One region of the Rossellomorea marisflavi genome, then DNA from elsewhere that is predicted to be linked to it. Evidence: riboswitches for the same ligand, from Rfam matches in the RefSeq annotation. Region 1 holds a riboswitch; each other region holds the start of a gene.
What was found. Region 1 has a riboswitch for cyclic di-AMP ahead of K6T23_RS18540 (potassium channel family protein). Riboswitches for the same ligand answer to the same signal wherever they lie in the genome.

Region 1 (4,193 bases):
TCTCCCGGTGACTCTATTCGATGGATGGTTCCGATTTTTCCCGCTTCCTTGACGGCTTTCTTCGACCAGCTTCCCGTCACGATGTAGTCAGCGACACCATGTTCCGCAAGAAGATTCATCGGGATCATGGAAAACTGCAGAGAGGCGCCTCCTTGAAGAAAAAGAACTTCATACTCTTCAGGAATGTCCATAAGCTCCCTCAGCAATGCTTCAGCACCCTGGATGATTTCTTCGAACGGACCGGAACGATGACTCAACTCCATGACAGACATGTCAGTCCCGCTGTAGTTCAATAATTCTTTTTGTACTTTTTCCAATACTGGACGGGGAAGAACCGCTGGACCTGCAGAAAAATTGAACACTTGCTTCAACAAAAACACCACCTGCACATTCGTTCAGAATTTTCCCAAAGTATAAGAAGAAACACGGTATCCGTCAACAACCCTGACGAACGAAGAAAACGCTTACGAAGTAAGATTTTAAGAGATAGCGCAAAAATCGTTGGGTTCTTATTGTTTTTGGAATAATCACTTAACCATAAAAAATAAGACAGCAAAAGCTGCCTTATCCTGTCAGTATATCTTCTTTTGGATAGCGGATCTTCTCTTTACCCGGCCGTGAGAGGGAGTAGGCGAGTGTCAACGGACCCATCTTCCCTGCGAACATGACGAAGATGATGACCCACTTCCCGACGGTGCTCAACTCCGGACTGAAGTTCATGGACAAGCCCACGGTTCCGAAAGCCGATACCACTTCGAATAGTAGCGTGAGGAAATCCGCTCCTTTTTCCGAGATGGTAAGGATGAACAGGGACCCTACCACCAAAAGGACGCTAAGCGTGGAGATCGCAAGGGATTTCAGGATGACCGATTGATCAATGGAGCGCCGGAAGATCTTGACTTCTTTTTTATCCCTCAAGAAGGCACCGACCGCTAGAAGGATCATCAGGAATGTCGTAAGCTTGATCCCCCCGCCTGTAGAGGCGCTCCCTGCTCCGATAAACATAAGAAGGACTGTAAAGAAAAGAGTCGGACTTTCCATTTCCCCGTAATCAAGTGTATTGAACCCTGCCGTCCTCGGTGTAACTGCCTGAAAGTAGGAAGCCAACCCTTTGTCACCGAGAGAAAGAGGGCCGAGGGTACCCGGGTTATTATATTCCAGGACGAAGATGACGATCGTTGCCACAACATTGATCAACAGCGTACCCAAGATCATGATTTTCGAATGGAGGGACAGCTTCTTGAACGTACGGGATTTCCATGCGTCCACCAACACCGTGAACCCCACTCCGCCGATAATGAAAAGGAATGATAGCGTGAAGGTGATGACGGGGTTCCCCACAAACCTCATCATGTTGTCGGGCCACAAGCCGAAGCCGGCGTTATTAAAAGCAGAAACAGAATGGAACAGACTATAAAACAACCCTTCTGACCACCCGTATCGGGGCACCCACTGAGTAGCGAGGAACGTCATTCCGATCCCTTCCACCAGCAATGAAAAGATGAAAAGGTATCTCACGAGCATGATCACCCCTCCAACAGAGGTCTGATTCAACGACTGCTGTAGCAACAGCCTTTCCTTGAATCCGATTTTCTTCCCGAGCATCATGACGATAAGGACGGCGAACGACATGATGCCCAGTCCCCCAAGCTGTATGAGGCACATGACGACAATCTGGCCGAAAACGGTGTAGACGGAGCCGGTATCGACAACGGCAAGCCCCGTCACCGTCATGGCTGAAGTTGTGGTAAAAAGGGCTTCGAGCCACGTGATTGGCTCAGTCGTCGAGATGGGAAGCTTCAACAGAGCCATTCCCACCATGATGAAAAAGGCGAAGACCGCCACCAGCAGCTGCGGTGGACTTAAATGAATGACCCTGTATTTCATGGTTATACCCCTTCTTTTTCGAATCGATTGATATCGCGATTATGTCCGATGACAATCAACAGATCTTCCAGTTCAACCGTATCGTCAGCGCTAGGTGAGACAATGACTTCATCCCCGCGATGGATGGCAATGATATTGCATCCATACCGTGCCCGGACATCCAGGTCCATGAGCGTGCGGTTCGCGACTTTGGATGAAGCCCTGACCTCTACGATGCTGTGCTCCTTAGAAAGCTCGATGTAATCGATGATTTTCTCCGATGTCATATGGTGAGCGATTTTCTTCGCCATATCCCGTTCAGGATGGATGACCTTATCGGCACCGATCCTTTCAAGCACTTTTTGATGATACGCGTTTGAGGCCTTCACCCAGACCTCCTTGACACCCAGCTCTTTCAGAAGCAGTGTCGTCAGGATGCTCGCCTCCACGCTTTCCCCGAACGAAACGATCACGTGATCGAAGTTACGTAGTCCCAGGGACCTCAAAACGGACTCATCCATGGCGTTGGCCTGGACGGCGTGTGTCGCCACATCCGCGTAGCGCTGAACGACCTCTTCGTGCAGATCGATTGCCAGTACCTCTGTATCAAGCCTGCTCAATTCCTCCACCAGGTTCCCCCCGAATTTTCCAAGGCCGATAACGGCGAATTGCTTCTTCATGATGTACTCCTCCAACTGAACGTTACTGATATTTTCGTATCTTTTGTTGTTTTCTACTTGTTCATTCATCTTCCATGATGAATCGTGCTGATTCAAAAAATGACGGCACAAAAAAGACCGCAGGAACTAAGCCTGTGGTCATCGTCAATGCGATTCCAAGGTTCATTCACTCCCATTTACGCTTACGAGGTTAGCTGACGGATTCGGGCCATGGAAGCAGCCCTACCTTAAAAGGATTCACCCCTGTATGAACTCGGGTCCCCCGCTTCTGTAAAGAATTAAGCGATGATATGATCAAAAGCAACCAGCTTTGATGATAGATATATTACTCCTAGACCCATTCGTTGTCTATAACTATTTTAGTCTTTTTTTCGCGGAAAATGAGATATGGATGAACCACCATCATTTACTTGCTCCGCCCATGGTTTCGAAGCCTTCATTTGGGGAATATTGCTTATAAAATGCAAACTGAAGGGAAGAAGTAGCCATGGCTGACATTACATCGGTCCTGCCTTCCGGTAAGGACAATTCAAAGGATATCAAACCCTGGATCAGGGGGTTCGCCCGCATAGGATTCATATCAAGGGGGCTCGTCTACATGCTGATCGGCGCCCTCGCCGTCATGGCGGCATTCGGAGTGGGCGGCAGCACATCCGACTCGAACGGGGCCTTCGCAGCCATTGCATCAAAGCCTTTCGGTGAGGTATTATTATGGATCGTCGGCATCGGACTTCTCGGCGTGGTCATCTGGAGCCTCATCCAAGCCATTACCGATCCCGAATACCACGGGGACCAGGGAAAATCCATCGTGCGGAGGGTGACCCACATCTTCACGGGTGCCGCTTACGGGATCCTCGGCTTCAATGCCATCGCCATCGCCCTTCACGCCAAAGGCGGCTCCAGTTCCGAGCAGACCATGTCTGCAAAGCTCCTATCCCAACCTTTCGGTCAGTGGATCGTGGGCATCGTCGGGCTGGCCATCATCGGATTCGCCCTTCACGAACTGTACTCTGCGTATACAGAAAAATTCGCGAAGCAGTTCAAGAAAGGCAGCATGTCAAAGCACGAGTGGAAATTCAGCAAAAGGACAGGAAAAATCGGCCTCACTGCCCGAGGCATCGTATTCCTTCTCGTAGGCTACTTCTTCATCCGTACCGCCATCACGGCTGATCCCGATAAAACCAAGGGACTGGACGGGGCACTATCCGAAATTGCCCAGCAGCCTTTTGGACAATGGCTGCTCGCCATCGTGGCAGCTGGACTGTTCCTCTACGGGGTCTTCGAGATCCTCAGAGGGAAGAATCGACATTTAAGCATATTCTAAGCCCATCACCGGGCTTTTTTATTTGAAAAGAGGTATCAACTATGAAGACATTATGGACGAAATACAAGAGCATATCCCTGATCACGAAAATCACCGTCGCCCTGATCCTCGGGGTCATAGCAGGCGTGACCTTCGGAGAGCACGCCGCCTCCATTTCCATCCTGGGGGACATCCTTATCCATCTCCTGTCGTTCCTGATCATCCCCCTTATCCTCTTCACACTCATGACAGGTGTGAACCAAACAAGCATCAAGGAACTCGGGAAAACGGGGAGCAAAGTGTTCCTTTACTATCTTCTTTCATCCGCCTTCGCCATCATCGTG
Region 2 (4,193 bases), 150 kb from region 1:
CAGGTCCATGATCTGGTGAAGATGTTTCACAGGGCGTTTGGAGAAGACCTGAAGCTCGGCCTCCACTTCCATAATACCCGAGGACTGGGACTTGCCAATACGTTAGCTGGCTACCAGGCTGGGGTCCGCCACTTTGATTCTTCGATCTCCGGCCTCGGTGGTTGTCCATTTGCCCCTAAGGCAGTCGGTAATGTGTGCACCGAAGATATGGTCAATATGTTTCATCAGATGGGGATTGATACTGGAACCACCCTTTCAGCTTTATTAGAAACATCATCCTGGACCGAAAACATCATGGGGAGACCCCTTGATGGAATGCTGCTGAAAGCTGGAACTGCTTGATAGATCAATACAATAGGAAAGACCGTCCAAGAAATTGGACGGTCTTTTCTACACGCTCATACTCCTCAAAGAATGCGCCACCTCTACCTTCCCCACCGGCCTGGCAGGTGCTCCCGCAACGATCACATCCGGCTGTATATCCTTCGTCACGACTGAGTTTGCTCCGACTGACACATTATCCCCAATGATGACGGGACCGGCCACGACGGCCCCCGTGAAGATGGTCACATTATCACCGATGATCGGCTTGATTTGACCATTCCGCTCCTGGTCCCTCCCCCCGATCGTGACGTTTTGGAACACCTCGAGGTTCGCCCCGGCCTTCACTTTCGTTCCGATCACCACTCCAACCGAGTGGGCAATGCGGAAGCCGGGACCGATTTCGGCACCGTAGGAAATCTCTGCACCATAGAAAATGATCCCTGCCGACCGGAGGATCCTGGGAATGAGCGGCACCCGCTTTACATGAAGGGCGTGCCCCATCCGGTACATCACGACAAGCCAGAAGGTCGAAGCATTGAAGAAGCTGATGATCAATCCTTTCGGGGATAACCCATATGCCCTGTAGTCTGATTTAATCAAATGGAACATGCGGTCCACATCCTTCTCCTTTTTCATCCAGTCTAGCCCCTGGATATGAAGGGAATATGGAAGAGATATTAGTGATTTGTAAAGAATCCATAACAAAAAACCTCCGCTCAATCGATTCCTGAGCGGAGGTTTTTTCCTAACCAGCCTTCATGACTTCATTTCCATGATCTGCGTCATACTGCCCTTCTGATTTGGACATGACGATAGCGGCAAGGGTGTTTCCTGTTAAGTTGACGACGGTACGGGCCATATCCATGATCCTGTCGACCCCTGCGATGAAGGCAAGGCCTTCTGCCGGTACCCCGATGGTACCAAGGGTGGCAAGGAGGACGACGAAGGATGTACCAGGTACAGCGGCCATCCCTTTTGATGTCACCATAAGGACAAGGATGAGGGTGATCTGCTGCATGATGGAAAGGTCGATGCCGTAGACCTGCGCGAGGAACAGGGCAGCGATGGCCTGATACAGGACCGATCCATCAAGGTTGAAGGTGTACCCGATCGGTACGACGAAGGATACGATGGCCTTCGGGCAGCCCATCTTCTCAAGCTTCTCCATGACGCGTGGAAGGACAGTCTCGGAGCTTGATGTACTGAAGGCGAGTAGAAGCTCATCCTTCAAATATTTGAGTAAAGTGAAGATATTCACTCCGGCCCATTTGGCCACCAGCCCCAACACGACGATGAGGAAGAAGATCAGGGCCGCATAGACGAGACCGACGAGCTTTCCGAGTGATACAAGGGAATCGATCCCGAATTTCGAAACGGTTACCCCGATCAGAGCGAACACACCGAGTGGCGCGACCTTCATGACCATGTTCACAACGTGGAACATGGCATGGGAAACGGCGTCGAAGAATTTAATGACCGGTTTCCCACGTTCACCGATGGCTGCCACTCCAAGTCCGAATAGCACGGAGAAGAAGATGATCGCCAGCATATCCCCTTCCACAATGGATTGGAAGAAGTTTGTCGGAACGATATGCAGGAAGGTTTCTGCAATGGATTTGTCTTGCTGACTTTCAGAAGTATCCACATAGGATTGGATGTCTGTTTTCTCCACAGACCCAAGATTGACGTGGCTTCCAGGATGGAACACGTTCGCCAGGATGATCCCGAGGATGATGGCGACGGTCGTGATGACCTCGAAGTAGATGATCGTTTTTGCCCCGAGGCGGCCGAACGCCTTTCCATTCCCGGTGCCTGCCACACCGACGATGAGAGTGGAGATGACGATCGGAATGACGATCATTTTAATCAAACGAAGGAAAAGGTCCCCCAACGGCTGGAGGTACGTAGCAACACGCGGGTCATTAAACCAGATGACCCCGACAAGGATACCCAGGATCAACCCGACGAAGATCTGGGTGGCTAAACCGAAACGAATTTTTTTCATAGATGGTCCCCCTCTTAGATGATGTGCGTAAAGCAAAAAAAGACCGTTCTTAAGAAAGAACAGCCTTTTGGTTGAAAAATAAAGGTTCTTTCTCTCAACTGGCATACGGAGTTAACTGTCGGATTCGGGATTGAGAGTTCCCTACCTAGTAAAAGGATGCACCCCAAGGTATCGAAATACCACTTGCATGATTCCTCCGCTCGATCGATTAAGCCATACTATTTAGTTGTAGTGGGTTGACTTTATTATCCTAATAAAGTTTTATTTAGAAGTCCACAAAATATAATATACAACTTTAATCGATAGACTGTCAAATGTTTTTTAAATAAAGATATTTCAGAATAGTTATTTATTATCATTTTTAACTTTTACAGGGTAATCCACACATCTAAAGATCTATTTTAGGCAAAAAAGTAAACCCGGCGTATGCCAGGTTCAATTGGACTTATCCACAAAATAATCCACCATGAAGGACGACCACACTTCATTCCCTTCTTTATTCGGAAGTTCCTTCTTTGTCACCTGGGATTCAACGTCATTCCAGGCCTTCCAATGATCTATGTATGGATAGTGATGATCCTTGGCATACTCCCTCAGCTTCTTCTCTTCCAATGGATAGTAGTGAGCATCGGGAATCGGGTTGGAGGGCTGCAGTAGAATCATGATATCAGGATTCTCCTTCTTGAACGCATCCAGGATGGAAGATAGATTCTTCAGCCTTTGCTTCATATCGATATGACTATTATCCGCCAGAAGAAACGGTTCCAAAAGGAGGAGATCCGGCTTTTCTTTTGCCAGTGGAAGATGAAGTCCTTCGTTCTTAACCTCTTCCGATGTCTTTCCTCCGATTTCATGGACGGAGACGGATAGGAGATCTTCTCCATACTCTTTCGTCAATGCCTTTTTCACCGTATCGGGCCAGGCTCCTGGTTCGTCCGATGTGGACGACGCCCCGGCGATCATCATGCGTACGGGTTTCCCTTGGGCCTCTTTTTCCCTGAAGAGCGGTTGAACATCACGGGGCAACCCATTGATCCGGTCCAACACCTGCAGCCGGTGCCTTTCGTTTTCTGCCTTCTTCTCTGCTTTCGCCTTCTCTACTTCCAGCACTTCCTGATGGGAGGCGTAGGCCGAAGCCTGCACTTCCCTCACCTCTCCTTCCCAGTGATACTTCCCCCCGATCACAACCGATGAGGTCAGTAGACCCAACATGACCAATCCTATTCTCATTCACTCGTCCCTCCAATCTATGAACTCTATCATAAAGGAAATAAGTGGCAATATTTGTATATCCGTGTAGATAACCGCACCATAAATTCTGACAAATTCATAGATCAATTTTCATTTTTCTTAAATTAACAGAAAACTTGAGGTTTTCTTAAAAGAAACTTCCTTTATCCACAGGTCCAAGCAGCTTTATCCCCTGATGTAGAGCTGATTGGGTCTTTTGCCACCCATCCTTTTCTCCCTTACTGTGGATATACCGGGAAAACAGAGCGGCGCCTGCTCAAAAGGAATAGGAAATGGAACCATTTGAACTCGTCCATGAACAGTACAGCCAGATGATCCACAAAATCATCCACACCCTACGCATCTACAAGAATCATCATGACTATTACCAGACCGGCTTGATCGCCCTCTGGGAGGCATACGGAAAATTTGACTCTTCTAAAGGAACGTTCACGTCCTTCGCTTATTCCTATATCAGGGGACGGATCCTGACTGAGTTGAAAAGGGAAGCGAGGGAAGAAGAGCGCGGAGTCGAACTGGAGGAAGGAGCAACGGAAGCAGGCGGTGACGACCTGGATACCCTCGCGTTGGAAACCCTCCTTTCCTACTGCGGGAATCTTACGCCTAATCAAAA
Region 3 (4,193 bases), 130 kb from region 1:
ACTTTCAGTTTGTCAGAAGGCATGTGGTGGATCGATCCATCCTTCATCCTGACGTTAGCGATCATATCCTGCTTGGACTTCTTCAATGCCCCGGCCTGGGCCTTCCCCCTCCCTTCGGCCAAGGCCTCGGCAAAGTTTGCGAACAAAACCGTAAAAAGCAGGATGAGTGCGACCGAGAGAGAGAACCATGTTCCCGTCCCTCCTGGGCTTTGTGGTAAAAACACCTGGATGAAGGAAACGAAGAACCCGATTTCCACTACGAACATGATGGGATTCTTGACCATCCTTCTAGGGTCCAGCTTCATGATTGATTCTTTCAGTGCGTTCCATAATAACGTTAAGCCCTTGCTATTCTTTTCAACAGAAGGGGACGGCACCTCTCTTACCGGTGAGATGATGTCCTCCTCCTGATCCTTCAACAAATGGTTTCCCATTTCTTATCCCTCCAGCTTATAGTGTTAAATATTCTGCAACAGGTCCCAGCACGAGGACCGGGAAGAACGTCAGCGCTCCCACGATCATGATCGTTCCCACGAAGATGGTGCCGAATAGGGGAGAATCTGTACGGAAGGTTCCGATGCTTTCCGGAACAAGCCGCTTCTTGGCCAGGGATGCAGCGACAGCGAGCATGGTAATGACTCCGAAGTACCGCCCGATGAACATGACGATCCCCGTGGAAATGTTCCAAAATGGCGTGGCATCCCCCAGGCCTTCAAATCCTGATCCATTGTTGGCAGCAGACGACGTGAATTCATACATGACTTGCGTCAGTCCGTGGAACCCTTGATTGGAGATGGCATCCGTCCCTGCATGGACATAAAGGGCGATGGCCGATGCACCAAGTATGAGGAGCGGTTGGATCAGCATGGTGACGGCTATGAGCTTCATCTCGCGGGCTTCGATCTTCTTACCAAGAAACTCCGGAGTCCTGCCGATCATCAACCCCGATAGGAAAACGGCGATCAGGACATACATGATGACATTGAGGAACCCGGCACCCACACCACCGAATACGGCATTGAGGAGCATATTGGACAGAGCCAGCATCCCGCTCAAAGGCGTAAGCGTATCATGCATGGTATTGACCGCACCCGTCTCTGAAGCCGTCGTCACCATGGCATACAGGATCGACTCCCCGGGACCAAACCGGACTTCCTTCCCTTCCATGCTGGCCCCATTGATTCCAAGAGCATTCAATGCCGGGTTTCCATGCGATTCCGCCACCATCGACAGGGAGAGCATGACAACGAACATCATCATCATCGAGACGAATAAGAGGCGTCCTTGCTTCTCATTCCCAATCATCCTTCCATACGCGAAGGGAATCGCCGTAGGCAGAAGGAACATCAAAAGGATTTGGAGCATATTGCTGAACGACCCCGGATTCTCAAAAGGATGAGCCGAGTTGACTCCGAAGAATCCACCACCGTTGTTCCCGAGCTCCTTGATCGATAAGAATGAGCCTACGGGACCCCGTGCTATCTCCTGACTCCCACCATCCACGGTCTGCACGGTAACAGATGGTGAAAGCGTCTGTGGTACCCCAAGTGCCACGAAGATCAAGCCGGTGATGAACGCGAGGGGCAATAGCACCCTGGTGATGGAACGGATGAAATCAACGAAGAAATTCCCCGCCCCCTTTCCGGCTAACAACCGGATAAATGCCATCACCCCGCTCAACGCGGTTGCAGGTGCCGCGAACATCATGAAGAGAACGCCCGCCATTTGGGCGAGATACGACAAACCGGTTTCACCGCTGTAGTGTTGAAGATTGGTATTCGTCATGAAGCTGATGGCCGTATTAAAAGCAAGGGACGCATCCATCCCTTTGATCCCTGCCGGATTCAGGGGAAGTATCCCCTGAAGTCTGAAAACCAGGTACACAAGCGCGATCATGAATACGTTCGTCAGAAGCAGGGAAGCAGCATACCTCTTCCAAGTCTGATTGATCGCCCGGACACCACCGAGCCGGAAGAGGATGTTCTCTGCCGGGAGGAATACCCGGTCAAGGCGCGTCCGCTCCGTATTGAATGCCTGTGCAAGATAGAGCCCTACAGGCTTTGCCAATAGAATGACAATGAACATGATAAGTACAACTGAACCAATCGTGGAAACCACTTTCCTTCACCCCATATCAAAATTTCTCTGGATTTAGCAACACATAACACAGATAGACAACCAGGATCAGAGCGATCGCCAACATCATCATTTCTCTTCATCCTTTCCCGGTTCTACAATGGATCCGGACCATTTCAATAGTCCTGCCATCGCCATGGTAAGCAAGCCCATCATGACCATCATCCAAACATCCCACATCTTGATTCCTCCTTTACTTTTTGGCCCAGTCAGAAAAAAATAGACCAACGCACACTTCTTCCCCATGTGAAAATCATGAACATGATCTTCATAGAATTGGAGAAAAAGCACACATTGGTCTACTTAATGCCCAGCAGGCTTCATGCCTTCTTTGCATTCTGTCTTCCACGTATTCTTTTTCGTATAGGCATAATAAAAAGACCTACATACACAGGCTGCCCCTCACGTCACAGATGTCTGCAACAAGAGATGCCCCCTGATTAAGGCGGTCTTGTGGACCTCCTTCGCTTTAGCCGACGAAGTTAGCTGACGGGTAGGATGGCGAAAGAGTTTTCTCATCCCTTCTACACAGTAGAATTAACCCCAAAAAATTGGTTCCTCCGCTCTCTTTCGAGATTAGGCCGGTTGATGCTGTTGTTTATGAAATTGATATTACTCCGAGTTCATTCCGTTGTAAACGACGAAAAACCAGAGAAAACAGTCATATTCAATCAAAATAATAAAAATTAACTTTATTTACTCCGTATTACTCACTCAATCTCATTATTTCTATTCTTATAAAACAAAAAAATAGGATTGACTTCCCCTACCTTATGGACGTACGATTGTCGTTGAAAAGACGCAAGCGAAATTCAGGAGGATCATATGGCAACGAAAAAACGATTAGAGGCCGAGCTGAGCGAAGCCTTCATCAAGCTCCAAAGGGAATTGATCGGGAGGGGACCACAGGAGACGAGGACCTACATCGTCGAAGATATGGTGATTGCACGGTTCAAGGGCGTCCTCACCGTAGAAGAAAAGCATCTGGTGGAACATGATAATGGACGGAAGCTCGTGAAGCAGATGAGGCAGATCCTCCGGGAGATGTACGGGGAGAAGTTCGAAGACGTCGTGGAAAAGCTGACGAACTGCCACGTCCTTACAAGTCATAGCGACATCAGCACCAGGTCAGGTGAAAGGATCGAAGTGTTCGTCCTTGACCGGAATCTCGAGAAAGACCTGACTCAATAAAAAAATGCCGCAGGGATCGATCCCTGCGGCTGATTCTGCGTTATTGGTTACCTTGTTTCACCCAGCCAGCGACGGTGACGGTACGTTTTGCCTGATGCTTCACGGCAGGCTCCACGTTTTCGACCATATTTCCTTCCTGGTCGACGGTCACACTCGTTCCGTATGGGTTTCCTCCTGTTGTAAAGAGGACAGGATCTGTGTATCCAGGGGATGCCACGATTGCTCCCCAGTGGTGCATCGTCGTGTATAGAGACAGGATGGTTTGCTCCTGGCCTCCGTGTGGATTCTGGGCTGACGTCATGGCACTGACCACTTTGTTGGCAAGCTTGCCGTTGAACCAAAGTCCGCCTGTTGTATCGATGAACTGTTTCACCTGTCCAGGCACGTTTCCGAAACGGGTCGGGATGCTGAAGATGATGGCATCTGCCCATTCAAGATCTGCAAGCGTCACTTCCGGAACATCTTTCGTTGCCTCCACATGTGCTTTCCAGGCCGGATTGGATTCAATGGCACCTTGTGGCGCTGTTTCAGGCACCTTCAGTACTTTCACTTCTGCTCCGGCTTCCTTCGCACCTTCTTCCGCCCACTGGGCCATTTTGTAGTTGGTACCTGTTGAACTATAATAAATCACTGCTACTTTTACGTTTTCCATCGTTGTTTCCTCCTTTTGTTGTGTTCCGAATAGTTTACTGAAAAATCCCATGTTCATTCTCCTCTGACTCTAGATGTGCTTCATTCAATCCGGGCGTTTGATCGTGAAGGTTTCACCGATCTTGGCATAGTCATTCCCTGCCAGACGGCTGACGGCCTGGAGCTTCTCCTTATCGATACGGCCGTTTTCATACAGGTCCTCACGGATATGGAAC

Region 2: linked by a shared signal. The riboswitch ahead of K6T23_RS19215 (glutamate/proton symporter GltT) and the one ahead of K6T23_RS18540 (potassium channel family protein) in region 1 are both predicted to bind cyclic di-AMP.
Region 3: linked by a shared signal. The riboswitch ahead of kdpF (K(+)-transporting ATPase subunit F) and the one ahead of K6T23_RS18540 (potassium channel family protein) in region 1 are both predicted to bind cyclic di-AMP.

What each region holds. Positions count from the first base shown of each region.
Region 1 covers NZ_CP081870.1:3,543,056-3,547,248, forward strand. Annotated here, with positions in the region: gene serC (3-phosphoserine/phosphohydroxythreonine transaminase) at 1-371, opposite strand, end outside; gene K6T23_RS18535 (TrkH family potassium uptake protein) at 565-1,887, opposite strand; gene K6T23_RS18540 (potassium channel family protein) at 1,890-2,546, opposite strand; cyclic di-AMP (ydaO/yuaA leader) riboswitch at 2,711-2,841, opposite strand; gene K6T23_RS18545 (DUF1206 domain-containing protein) at 3,034-3,870, shown strand; gene K6T23_RS18550 (dicarboxylate/amino acid:cation symporter) at 3,912-4,193, shown strand, end outside.
Region 2 covers NZ_CP081870.1:3,697,266-3,701,458, forward strand. Annotated here, with positions in the region: gene K6T23_RS19205 (hydroxymethylglutaryl-CoA lyase) at 1-342, shown strand, start outside; gene K6T23_RS19210 (serine O-acetyltransferase) at 391-960, opposite strand; gene K6T23_RS19215 (glutamate/proton symporter GltT) at 1,070-2,329, opposite strand; cyclic di-AMP (ydaO/yuaA leader) riboswitch at 2,416-2,554, opposite strand; gene K6T23_RS19220 (SGNH/GDSL hydrolase family protein) at 2,765-3,559, opposite strand; gene K6T23_RS19225 (sigma-70 family RNA polymerase sigma factor) at 3,853-4,193, shown strand, end outside.
Region 3 covers NZ_CP081870.1:3,414,367-3,418,559, forward strand. Annotated here, with positions in the region: gene kdpB (potassium-transporting ATPase subunit KdpB) at 1-434, opposite strand, end outside; gene kdpA (potassium-transporting ATPase subunit KdpA) at 451-2,085, opposite strand; gene kdpF (K(+)-transporting ATPase subunit F) at 2,135-2,209, opposite strand; cyclic di-AMP (ydaO/yuaA leader) riboswitch at 2,593-2,729, opposite strand; gene K6T23_RS17880 (Na-translocating system protein MpsC family protein) at 2,962-3,327, shown strand; gene wrbA (NAD(P)H:quinone oxidoreductase) at 3,368-4,030, opposite strand; gene K6T23_RS17890 (flavin reductase family protein) at 4,064-4,193, opposite strand, start outside.